2 linked regions of the Piscinibacter gummiphilus genome follow. The protein of the gene in region 1 interacts with the protein of each later gene in a pairwise test. Links are inferred from orthologs where the notes say so. Each region holds a gene or a part of one and is shown on either strand. Other genes may lie near its edges.

Region 1 (5,238 bases):
GACGGTCGTACAGCACGTCCACCAACCACGTGAAGCGCCGCGCCTGCGAGGCGAGCCGCACCGGCATGTAGGGCACGTTCGACAGCAGCACGGTGTGGAACTGCGAGGCGATCTCGAGGTAGTCGTTCTGGGAACGCGGGCCGCCGCACAGCTCGGCGAAGTCGAACCACACCACCCCGCCCGCCTTGCGGCGCGCACGGATCTCGCGGTGCTCGATGTGCAGCACCGGCTCCTCGTCCCGCGCCTCGGCCAGGCGCTCGAACGCCTCGGTCATCGCCTTGTCGGCCTTGTCGTCGAGGGGCGTGTGGTACAGGTCCAGCTGCTCCAGCGAACGCTGGCGGTAGTCGGTGCCGTTGTCGACGCTCAGCACCTCCATCTTCTCCTTCAGGAGCGCGATGGCGGGCAGGATGCGGTCACGGTGCAGCCCGTTCGGGTACAGGTCGTCGGGCTTGAAGTTCGACGTGGTCACGATGCTCACGCGGTGCTCGAACAGCGATTCGAGCAGGCGGTGCAGGATCATCGCGTCGGTCACGTCGGCGACGTGGAACTCGTCGAAGCAGATGAGGCGGTAGCGGCGCGAGATGCGCCGCCCCAGTTCGTGCAGCGGGTTCACCACGCCCTGGAGCTCGCCCAGTTCGCGGTGCACCTCGCGCATGAACTCGTGGAAGTGCAGGCGGGTCTTGCGGGTGAGCGGGACGGACGTGAAGAAGCAGTCCATCAGGAAGCTCTTGCCCCGCCCCACCCCGCCGTGCATGTAGACGCCACGCGGAATGGGCGGGTGGCGCAACATCTTGGTCAGCGCATTGCTGCGCCGGGCCTTGTAGTCGAGCCACTCGTTCTCGCAGCGCTCCAGGGCGTCCACCGCGCGCAGTTGCGCGGGGTCCGCCTTGAAGCCCTTTTCAGCGAGCGTCTGCGCGTAGAGGTCGCGAACTCCCACCTCGAACGCGCCGGTCAGAAGTTGAGCGTGCGCTTGTCCACCGCCAGGGCGGCTTCCTTCGTCGCCTCGCTCAGCGACGGGTGCGCGTGGCAGATGCGCGCGATGTCCTCGGCCGAGGCCTTGAACTCCATCGCGACTACCGCCTCGGCGATCAGCTCGGACACGTACGGCCCCACCATGTGCACGCCCAGGATCTCGTCGGTCTTCGCGTCGGCGATGACCTTCACGAGGCCCGTGGTGTCACCCAGCGCACGTGCACGGCCGTTGGCCATGAACGGGAAGCTGCCGGCCTTGTACGCGCGGCCTTCGGCCTTGAGCTGCTGCTCGGTCTGGCCCACCCACGCGATTTCCGGCGACGTGTAGATGACCCACGGCACGGTGTTGAAGTTGACGTGCCCGTGCTGGCCGGCGATGCGCTCGGCCACGGCCACACCTTCCTCTTCCGCCTTGTGCGCGAGCATCGGGCCGCGCACGACGTCACCGATGGCCCAGACGTTCGGCAGGTTGGTCTTGCAGTCGTCGTCCACGGCGATGGCGCCGCGTTCGTCGAGCTTCAGGCCCACGCTTTCAGCGTTCAGGCCGATGGTGTTCGGCACACGGCCGATGGACACGATCAGCTTGTCGACCGCCAGGGTCTGCGCCTCGCCCTTCGCGTTCGCGTAGGCGACGGTCACGCCCTTCTTGTCGCTCTTGACCTCGGAGATCTTGACACCGACCTCGATGTTCAGGCCCTGCTTCTTCAGCGCCTTCTGGGCTTCCTTGGCGATGGTCTCGTCGACCGCGCCCAGGAACACCGGCAGTGCTTCGAGCACGGTGACTTCCGCGCCGAGGCGGCGCCACACCGAGCCCATTTCCAGGCCGATCACGCCGGCGCCGATCACGCCGAGCTTCTTCGGCACGGCGGGGATGCGCAGCGCACCGTCGTTCGAGAGGATGTTCTCCTCGTCGAATGCGGCGCCGGGCAGCGCACGGGGGTTGGAGCCCGTGGCGACCACGACGTGCTTCGCGGTGATGGTTTCCTCGGCGGCGCCGGCGACCTTCAGCTCGTAGCCGCCGTCAGCGGCCTTCACGAAGGAGCCGCGACCGTGGAAGAACGTGACCTTGTTCTTCTTGAACAGGTACAGGATGCCGTCGTTGTTCTGCTTCACGACGGTGTCCTTGCGGCCCAGCATCTTCGCGACGTCGATGCTCAGGTCCTTCAGGCCGATGCCGTGGTCGGCGAAATGATGGCCGGCCTGCTCGAAGTGCTCGCTGGACTGCAGCAGCGCCTTCGAGGGAATGCAGCCCACGTTCGTGCAGGTGCCGCCCGGGGCCGGGCCGCCCTTCTCGTTCTTCCATTCGTCGATGCAGGCGGTGTTGAAACCGAGCTGCGCCGCGCGGATGGCCGCGATGTAACCACCGGGGCCGCCGCCGATGACGACCACGTCGAATTGCTTGCTCATGGTGTCGTCCTCAGATGTCGAACAGCAGGCGGGCCGGGTCTTCCAGCGCTTCCTTCATGGCCACGAGCGACAGCACGGCTTCGCGGCCGTCGATGATGCGGTGGTCGTAGCTCATCGCCAGGTAGTTCATCGGACGGACGACCACTTGGCCGTTCTCGACGACGGCGCGGTCCTTCGTGGCGTGCACGCCGAGGATGGCCGACTGGGGCGGGTTGATGATCGGGGTCGACAGCATGGAGCCGAAGGTGCCGCCGTTCGAGATCGAGAACGTGCCGCCGGTCAGTTCCTCGAGGGACAGCTTGCCGTCACGGGCCTTGGCGCCGAACTCGGCGATCTTCTTCTCGATGTCGGCGAACGTCATCTGGTCGACGTTGCGCAGCACCGGCACCACGAGGCCGCGCGGCGAGCCCACGGCGATGCCGATGTCGAAGTAGCCGTGGTAGACGATGTCGTTGCCGTCGACCGAGGCGTTGACGATCGGGTACTTCTTGAGGGCGTGCACCGCGGCCTTCACGAAGAAGCTCATGAAGCCGAGCTTGACGCCGTGTTCCTTCTCGAACTTCTCCTGGAACTTCTTGCGCATCTCCATCACCGGGGCCATGTTCACTTCGTTGAACGTGGTCAGGATGGCGTTGGTGGATTGCGACTGCACCAGGCGCTCGGCGATGCGGGCGCGCAGGCGGCTCATCGGCACGCGCTGTTCCGGGCGATCACCCAGGTTCTGCTGGACGGGCGCGGCCACGGCGGGCAGCGGCTTCGACACGGCGGCGGGCACCGGGGCCGACACGGCCTTGGCGGCCGGGGCAGCGGCCTTCGCGCCACCTTCGATGGCGCCGAGCACGTCGCCCTTCGTCACGCGGCCATCCTTGCCGGTGCCGGCGACGCTGCTTGCGGCCAGGTTGTTCTCGGCGAGCAGCTTGGCGGCGGCGGGCATGGCCACGTCGCCCTTGTTGCCACCGGCGGCGGCAGGCGCGGCGGCGGGTGCCGAGGCCGGCACCGGCTTGATCTCGAGCGGGCTCACCTGGGCCGACGCGTCGGTGTCGATCTTGGCGATGACTTCATCGCTCGTGCAGCTTTCGCCGTCGTTCTTGACGAGCTGGGCCATCACGCCGGCAGCGGGGGCCGGCACTTCGAGCACGACCTTGTCGGTTTCGATTTCGACGAGGATTTCATCGAGGGCGACAGCTTCGCCCGGCTTCTTCTTCCACTGCAGCAGGGTGGCTTCGGCCACGGATTCGGACAGCTGCGGGACCTTGACTTCAACGATTGCCATGTTGTTCTTCCAGAATTTGGGGGGAGACGAAGTGGTGCGGCGCGGGGGACGGCCGGGGGCATCCGCCCCTCGCGCCCATCCCGCGCCTCGTCACATCACTTCGAGAGCACGAAGCCCTTGAGCTTGCCGAACGCCTGGTCGAGCAGCGCCTTCTGCTGCTCCTGGTGCAGGTGGGCATAACCCACGGCCGGCGAAGCGGACGCCGGACGGCCGGCGTAACCGAGCTTCTGGCCTTCGACCATGTTCTCGTGGATGTAGTGCTGCACGAAGAACCAGGCACCCTGGTTCTGCGGCTCGTCCTGCGCCCAGATCACTTCGGTCGCGTTCGGGAAACGCTTCATCTCGGCGGCGAACGCCTTGTGCGGGAACGGGTACAGCTGTTCCACGCGGACGATCACCGTGTCCCACGCCTTCTTCTCGTCGCGGCGCTTGATCAGGTCGTAGGCGACCTTGCCCGAGCAGGCGATCACGCGCTTGACCTTGTCGGCCTCGATCTCCGAACGGTCCGGACCGATGACGGTGCGGAACTCGCCCTTCGTGAACTCGGACAGCGGCGAACCCGCGTCCTTGGCACGCAGCAGCGACTTCGGCGACATGACCACCAGCGGCTTGCGGAACATGCGCACCATCTGGCGACGGAGCACGTGGAAGATCTGGCTGGCCGTGGTGGGCTGCACGATCTGCATGTTGTTGTCCGCGGCGAGCTGCATGAAGCGCTCGAGGCGGGCCGACGAGTGCTCCGGACCCTGGCCTTCGTAGCCGTGCGGCAGCAGCATCGTCAGGCCGTTCGCGCGGCCCCACTTCACTTCGCCGGAGGCGATGAACTGGTCGATCACGACCTGCGCGCCGTTGGTGAAGTCGCCGAACTGGGCTTCCCAGATCACGAGCGTGTTCGGGTCGGCGCTGGCGTAGCCGTATTCGAAGCCGAGCACGGCCTCTTCGGACAGCAGCGAGTCGATCACGACGAACGGAGCCTGGCCGTCGGCCACGTGCTGCAGCGAGGTCCAGGTGCCTTCGTCCCACTTCTCGCGGTTCTGGTCGTGCAGCACCGCGTGGCGGTGCGTGAACGTGCCGCGGCCGCAGTCTTCACCCGACAGGCGCACCGGGTAGCCGCTGGCCACGAGCGAGGCGTAGGCGAGCGACTCGGCCATGCCCCAGTCGACGTTGATCTCGCCCCGGCCCATCGCGGCGCGGTCGGCCAGCACCTTCTCGACCAGCGCGTGCGGCTTGAAGCCGTTCGGCACGGTCGTCAGGCGTTCGGCCAGGCGCTTGATCTCGGCGGACGGCAGGGCCGTGTCGGCCGAGTCGGTCCACTTCTTGTTCAGGAACGGCGACCAGTCGACGGCGTACTTGCTCTTGTAGTTCGTGAGTACCGGGTCGACCGTGTGCTTGCCGGCGTCCATCGCGGCGCGGTACGTCTTGACGAGGTCGTCCGGACCTTCGTTCTTCAGCGTGCCGTTGGCGACCAGCTTGTCGCCGTACAGCTTGCGCGTGCCCGGGTGCTTGCCGATCGACTTGTACATCAGCGGCTGCGTGAGCGCCGGGGTGTCCTGTTCGTTGTGGCCGAGCTTGCGGAAGCAGACGAT
Region 2 (5,159 bases), 580 kb from region 1 along the record:
ATCGCGTCCACCGACTACATGAAGTCGTACGCCGACCAGATCCGCGCGTTCCTGCCGAAGGGCCGCACGTTCAAGGTCCTCGGCACCGACGGCTTCGGCCGCAGCGACTTCCGCAGCAAGCTGCGTGAGCACTTCGAGGTCAACCGCCACTACATCGTGGTCGCGGCGCTCAAGGCCCTGTCCGAGGAGGGCACGGTGCCCGCCGCGAAGGTGGCCGAGGCGATCAAGAAGTACGACATCAAGGCCGACAAGATCAATCCGCTGTACGCCTGAACAAGAAGACCCGGAGAAACGACATGGCATTGGTCGAAGTCAAGGTTCCCGACATTGGGGACTTCAAGGAAGTCGAAGTCATCGAGCTGCTGGTCAAGGCGGGGGACACCATCAAGGTGGACCAGTCGCTGGTGACCGTGGAGAGCGACAAGGCGTCGATGGAGATCCCGTCGAGCACCGCCGGCGTGATCAAGGAACTGCGCGTGAAGATCGGCGACAAGGTCGCCGAGGGCTCGATCGTGCTGGTGCTGGAAGCGGCAGGTGGTGCCGCCGCCCCGGCTCCGGCACCCGCCGCAGCCGCTCCGGCGCCCGCACCCGCTCAAGCCGCCGCACCCGCACCGGCCCCCGCCGCCGCCGGTGGCAGCCGCACCATCGAGCTGGTGGTGCCGGACATCGGTGACAGCAAGGACGTCTCGGTGATCGAGGTGTTCATCAAGGTGGGCGACACGCTGAAGGCCGAGCAGAGCGTGATCACCGTCGAGAGCGACAAGGCCTCGATGGAGATCCCGTCGTCGCACGCCGGGGTGGTCAAGGAACTCAAGATCAAGCTCGGCGACAAGGTCAGCCAGGGCTCGGTGCTGGCCACGCTGGAAGTGGCCGGTGGTGCCCCCGCTGCGGCTGCCGCGGCGCCGGCGCCTGCCGCCGCCTCGGTGCCGGCCGCCGCACCGGAAACCCCGTCGACCCCGGTGGTCGAACGTGTCGTGCCCACGGCCGCGCTGCCCGCCGCCGAACCGCCGCCGGCCACCGGCCGCCTGCCGCACGCGTCGCCCAGCATCCGCAAGCTCGCCCGTGAACTGGGCGTTCCGCTGGCGGAAGTGCGTGGCTCGGGCCTGAAGGGCCGCATCACCCACGCCGACGTGCAGAACTTCGTCAAGGGCGTGATGGACGGCAGCGTGCGCACGCAGGCCCAGGGGAAGGCGCCCGCCGCCGCGGCCGCCGCCGGCGGTGGCGCGTTCCCGGGGCTGCTGCCCTGGCCGCAGGTCGACTTCACGAAGTTCGGCCCGGTCGAGCGCAAGGACCTGTCGCGCATCAAGAAGATCTCGGGCGCGAACCTGCACCGCAACTGGGTCGTGATCCCGCACGTGACGAACCACGACGATGCGGACATCACCGAACTCGAAGCCTTCCGCGTCCAGCTGAACAAGGAGAACGAGAAGTCGGGCGTGAAGGTCACGATGCTCGCGTTCCTGATCAAGGCCATGGTCGCCGCGCTGAAGAAGTTCCCCGACTTCAACGCCTCGCTCGACGGCGAGCAGATCGTGCTGAAGCAGTACTACCACATCGGCTTCGCGGCGGACACGCCGAACGGCCTCGTGGTGCCGGTGCTCAAGGACGCCGACAAGAAGGGCGTGATCCAGATCTCCCAGGAGATGAACGCCCTGGCCGCGAAGGCCCGCGACGGCAAGCTGACCCCGGCCGACATGAGCGGCGGCTGCATCTCGATCTCGTCGCTCGGCGGCATCGGTGGCCGCTACTTCACGCCGATCATCAACGCCCCGGAAGTGGCAATCCTCGGCGTGTGCCGCTCGACGACCGAGCCGGTGTGGGACGGCAAGGCCTTCCAGCCGCGCCTGATGCTGCCGCTCAGCCTGAGCTGGGACCACCGCGTGATCGACGGCGCTTCGGCGGCCCGCTTCAACGCGTACCTCGCGCAGATCCTCGGCGACTTCCGCCGCGTGCTGCTCTAAGCCCCACCTTCACGGAAAGAGAACCATGTCGCTCATCGACATCAAGGTGCCGGACATCGGCGACTCCAAGGACGTGGCCGTCATCGAGCTGCTGGTCAAGCCCGGTGACACCATCAAGGCCGAGCAATCGCTGATCACTGTCGAGAGCGACAAGGCCTCGATGGAGATCCCCGCGACACACGCGGGCGTGGTCAAGGAGCTGAAGGTCAAGCTCGGCGACAAGGTCAGCGAAGGGTCGCTGATCCTGACGCTCGAAGCCAGCGGTGCGGCCGCCCCGGCGCCTGCGCCTGCGCCGGCTCCCGCGCCGGCCGCAGCCGCCCCTGCACCGGCCCCCGCGGCAGCGCCCGTCGCGGCCTCGTCGTTCGGCGGCACCGCCGATGTCGAGTGCGACGTGCTGGTGCTGGGCGCCGGCCCCGGCGGCTACTCCGCCGCGTTCCGCGCCGCCGACCTCGGGCAGAAGGTGGTGCTCGTCGAGCGCTACAAGACGCTCGGCGGCGTGTGCCTGAACGTGGGCTGCATCCCGTCCAAGGCGCTGCTGCACGTGGCCGCCGTGATGGACGAGGCCAAGCACTTCGACGCGCTGGGCGTGGCGTTCGAGGCCCCGAAGGTGGACCTCGACAAGCTGCGCACGCACAAGGAGAAGGTGGTGGGCAAGCTCACCAACGGCCTGAACGCGATGGCGAAGATGCGCAAGGTCACGGTGATCCAGGGCGACGGCGAGTTCGCCGACCCGTACCACCTCGCGGTGACCACGGCCGACGGCAAGAAGGTCGTCAAGTTCAAGAACGCCATCATCGCGGCGGGCTCCGAGGCCGTGAAGCTGCCGTTCCTGCCGAAGGACGACCCGCGCGTGGTGACGTCCACCGGCGCGCTGCAGCTGCGCCAGCTGCCCAAGCGCATGCTGGTGATCGGCGGCGGCATCATCGGCCTCGAGATGGGCACGGTGTACAGCAGCCTCGGCGCGCGCCTCGACGTGGTCGAGATGATGGACCAGCTGATGCTGGGTGCCGACCGCGACATGGTCAAGGTGTGGCAGAAGATGAACGCGCCGCGCTTCGACAACATCATGCTGAAGACGAAGACCGTCGGGGCCGAGGCCACGAAGGACGGCATCAAGGTCACGTTCGAAGGCGAGGGCGCTCCGAAGGAGCCTCAGCTGTACGACCTCGTGCTGCAGGCCGTGGGCCGCGTGCCCAACGGCAAGCGCATCGGTGCCGAGAAGGCCGGCGTGGCCGTGGGCGACCGCGGCTTCATCACGGTCGACAAGCAGATGCGCACCAACGTGCCGCACATCTTCGCCATCGGCGACATCGTGGGCCAGCCCATGCTCGCCCACAAGGCGGTGCACGAAGGCCACGTGGCGGCGGAAGTCGCGGCCGGCCACAAGGCCGAGTTCGACGCCCGCGTGATCCCGAGCGTCGCCTACACCGACCCCGAGGTGGCGTGGGTGGGCGTGACGGAGGACGAGGCGAAGGCCAAGGGCCTGAAGATCAAGAAGGGCGTGCTGCCCTGGAACGCGTCGGGCCGCGCCATCGCGAACACGCGCGACGAGGGCTTCACGAAGCTGATCTTCGACGAGGAAACGCACCGCATCATCGGCGGCGGCATCGTCGGCACGCATGCCGGGGACCTGATCTCGGAAGTGGCGCTGGCCATCGAGATGGGCGCCGACGCGGTGGACATCGGCAAGACGATCCACCCGCACCCGACGCTCGGCGAGAGCGTGGGCCTCGCCGCGGAAGCGGCCGAGGGCGAGTGCACGGACCTGCCGCCGGTCAAGCGCTGATCTGATCGTGTGATCGGACCAAAGGCCCGCGCCGTGAGGTGCGGGCCTTTTTGTTTCCGCTTTCAGCGGGTGCCGAACTGGATGCCGTGCAGCTTGGCGAAGAGCCCGTTCTTCTGGAGCAACTCGGCCTGCGTGCCTTGTTCGACGACCCGGCCCGCCTCCAGCACCACCACCTTGTCGGCGTTGGCGATGGTGGACAGCCGGTGCGCGATGACGATGCTGGTGCGGTCGCGCATCAGGTTGTCCATCGCCTGCTGGATCAGGCGTTCCGACTCCGAATCGAGGGCCGACGTGGCCTCGTCGAGGATGATGATGGGCGCGTCCTTGTAGATCGCGCGGGCGATCGCGAGGCGCTGGCGCTGGCCGCCCGACAGCTTCGTGCCGTTGTGGCCCACCAGGGTGTCCAGCCCCTCCGGCAGGCCGTCGACCAGCTCGAGGAGGTTGCTCGCCTGCAGCGCGGCGCGCACGCGCGCCGGATCGGGGGTCTCGCTGCTCAGGCAGACGTTGTCCCGGACCGTGCCGTTGAGCAGCACCACGTCCTGGCTCACGAGCGCGATCTGCGAGCGCAGCGAGGCGAGGCTCCAGTCCTTGAGCGGCACGCCGTCGAGCGAGATCGTGCCGGTGGACGGTTCGATGAAACGGGGCAGCAGGTTGATGAGCGTGGTCTTGCCCGCGCCGGACGGCCCCACGAGGGCCACGGTGCTGCCTTGGGGCACGTCGAGGTCGATGTCGGTGAGGGCGGCCGGTGCATCCGCTGCGCCGTAGCGGACGCCGACGCCGCGGAAGGTCAGGTGGCCGGCGGTGCGGTCCACCGCATGGGTGCCACCCGACTCGGCCTGGCTTGTGTGGATCAGATCCTGCCCGCGTTCCAGTGCGGCCAGGCCGCGCGTGACGGCGCTCGACACGTCGGTGAGCCGGCGGATGGGCGTGGCGATGCCGATGGCCGTGGTGATGAAGGCGACGAAGGTGCCCATGCTGCCGCCGGTCTGGCTGTTCTGCCACAGCGCCACCGCGATGATGATGGCGAGCGCCATGGCGGTGAACAGCTGGATCAGCGGCGTCACCGTGGCCGACGCCGCGGTCGACTTGAGCATCAGGCGGAAGAGCGAACGGCTTTCGGTCTCGAACCGCTCGGCCTGCGGCCGCTGGACGCCGTGCAGCCGCACCACGCGCCACGCAAGCACGTTTTCCTCGACCACGTAGCCCAGCCGGTCCACCGCGGTCTGCGAGGACAGCGTGATGCGCCGCATGCGCCGGCTGAAGTAGCGCATGGTGATGGCGAGCACCGGTGCCAGTGCGAGGATGACGGCGGTGAGCTGCCAGTTCAGCAGCAGCAGCGTGATGAGCAGCGCGACGACTGTGAACGAATCCTTCAGGAGGGTCTGGAGGGCGCTCACCAACTGGGCGATCCC

What was found.
Region 2: the proteins of odhB (region 1) and lpdA interact in binary tests that used the Escherichia coli proteins (3 or more experiments, as listed by UniProt). The link is inferred for Piscinibacter gummiphilus from one-to-one orthologs.

What each region holds. Positions count from the first base shown.
Region 1 is NZ_CP015118.1:2,884,449-2,889,686, reverse strand. What follows is about bases 1,522-4,451. They hold odhB (2-oxoglutarate dehydrogenase complex dihydrolipoyllysine-residue succinyltransferase), read right to left. Parts: upstream 3,653-4,451; coding sequence 2,390-3,652; downstream 1,522-2,389. Other genes in these bases: A4W93_RS12880 (2-oxoglutarate dehydrogenase E1 component), read right to left, coding at 3,748-4,451; lpdA (dihydrolipoyl dehydrogenase), read right to left, coding at 1,522-2,379. In the rest of the region: cell division protein ZapE, read right to left, coding at 1-937; more of lpdA, read right to left, coding at 952-1,521; more of A4W93_RS12880, read right to left, coding at 4,452-5,238. UniProt on the Escherichia coli protein: E2 component of the 2-oxoglutarate dehydrogenase (OGDH) complex which catalyzes the second step in the conversion of 2-oxoglutarate to succinyl-CoA and CO(2).
Region 2 is NZ_CP015118.1:2,303,625-2,308,783, forward strand. The notes cover bases 1,516-4,366. They hold lpdA (dihydrolipoyl dehydrogenase), read left to right. Parts: upstream 1,516-1,986; coding sequence 1,987-3,747; downstream 3,748-4,366. Other genes in these bases: aceF (dihydrolipoyllysine-residue acetyltransferase), read left to right, coding at 1,516-1,961; msbA (lipid A export permease/ATP-binding protein MsbA), read right to left, coding at 3,810-4,366. Also shown: aceE (pyruvate dehydrogenase (acetyl-transferring), homodimeric type), read left to right, coding at 1-273; more of aceF, read left to right, coding at 297-1,515; more of msbA, read right to left, coding at 4,367-5,159. UniProt on the Escherichia coli protein: Lipoamide dehydrogenase is a component of the glycine cleavage system as well as of the alpha-ketoacid dehydrogenase complexes.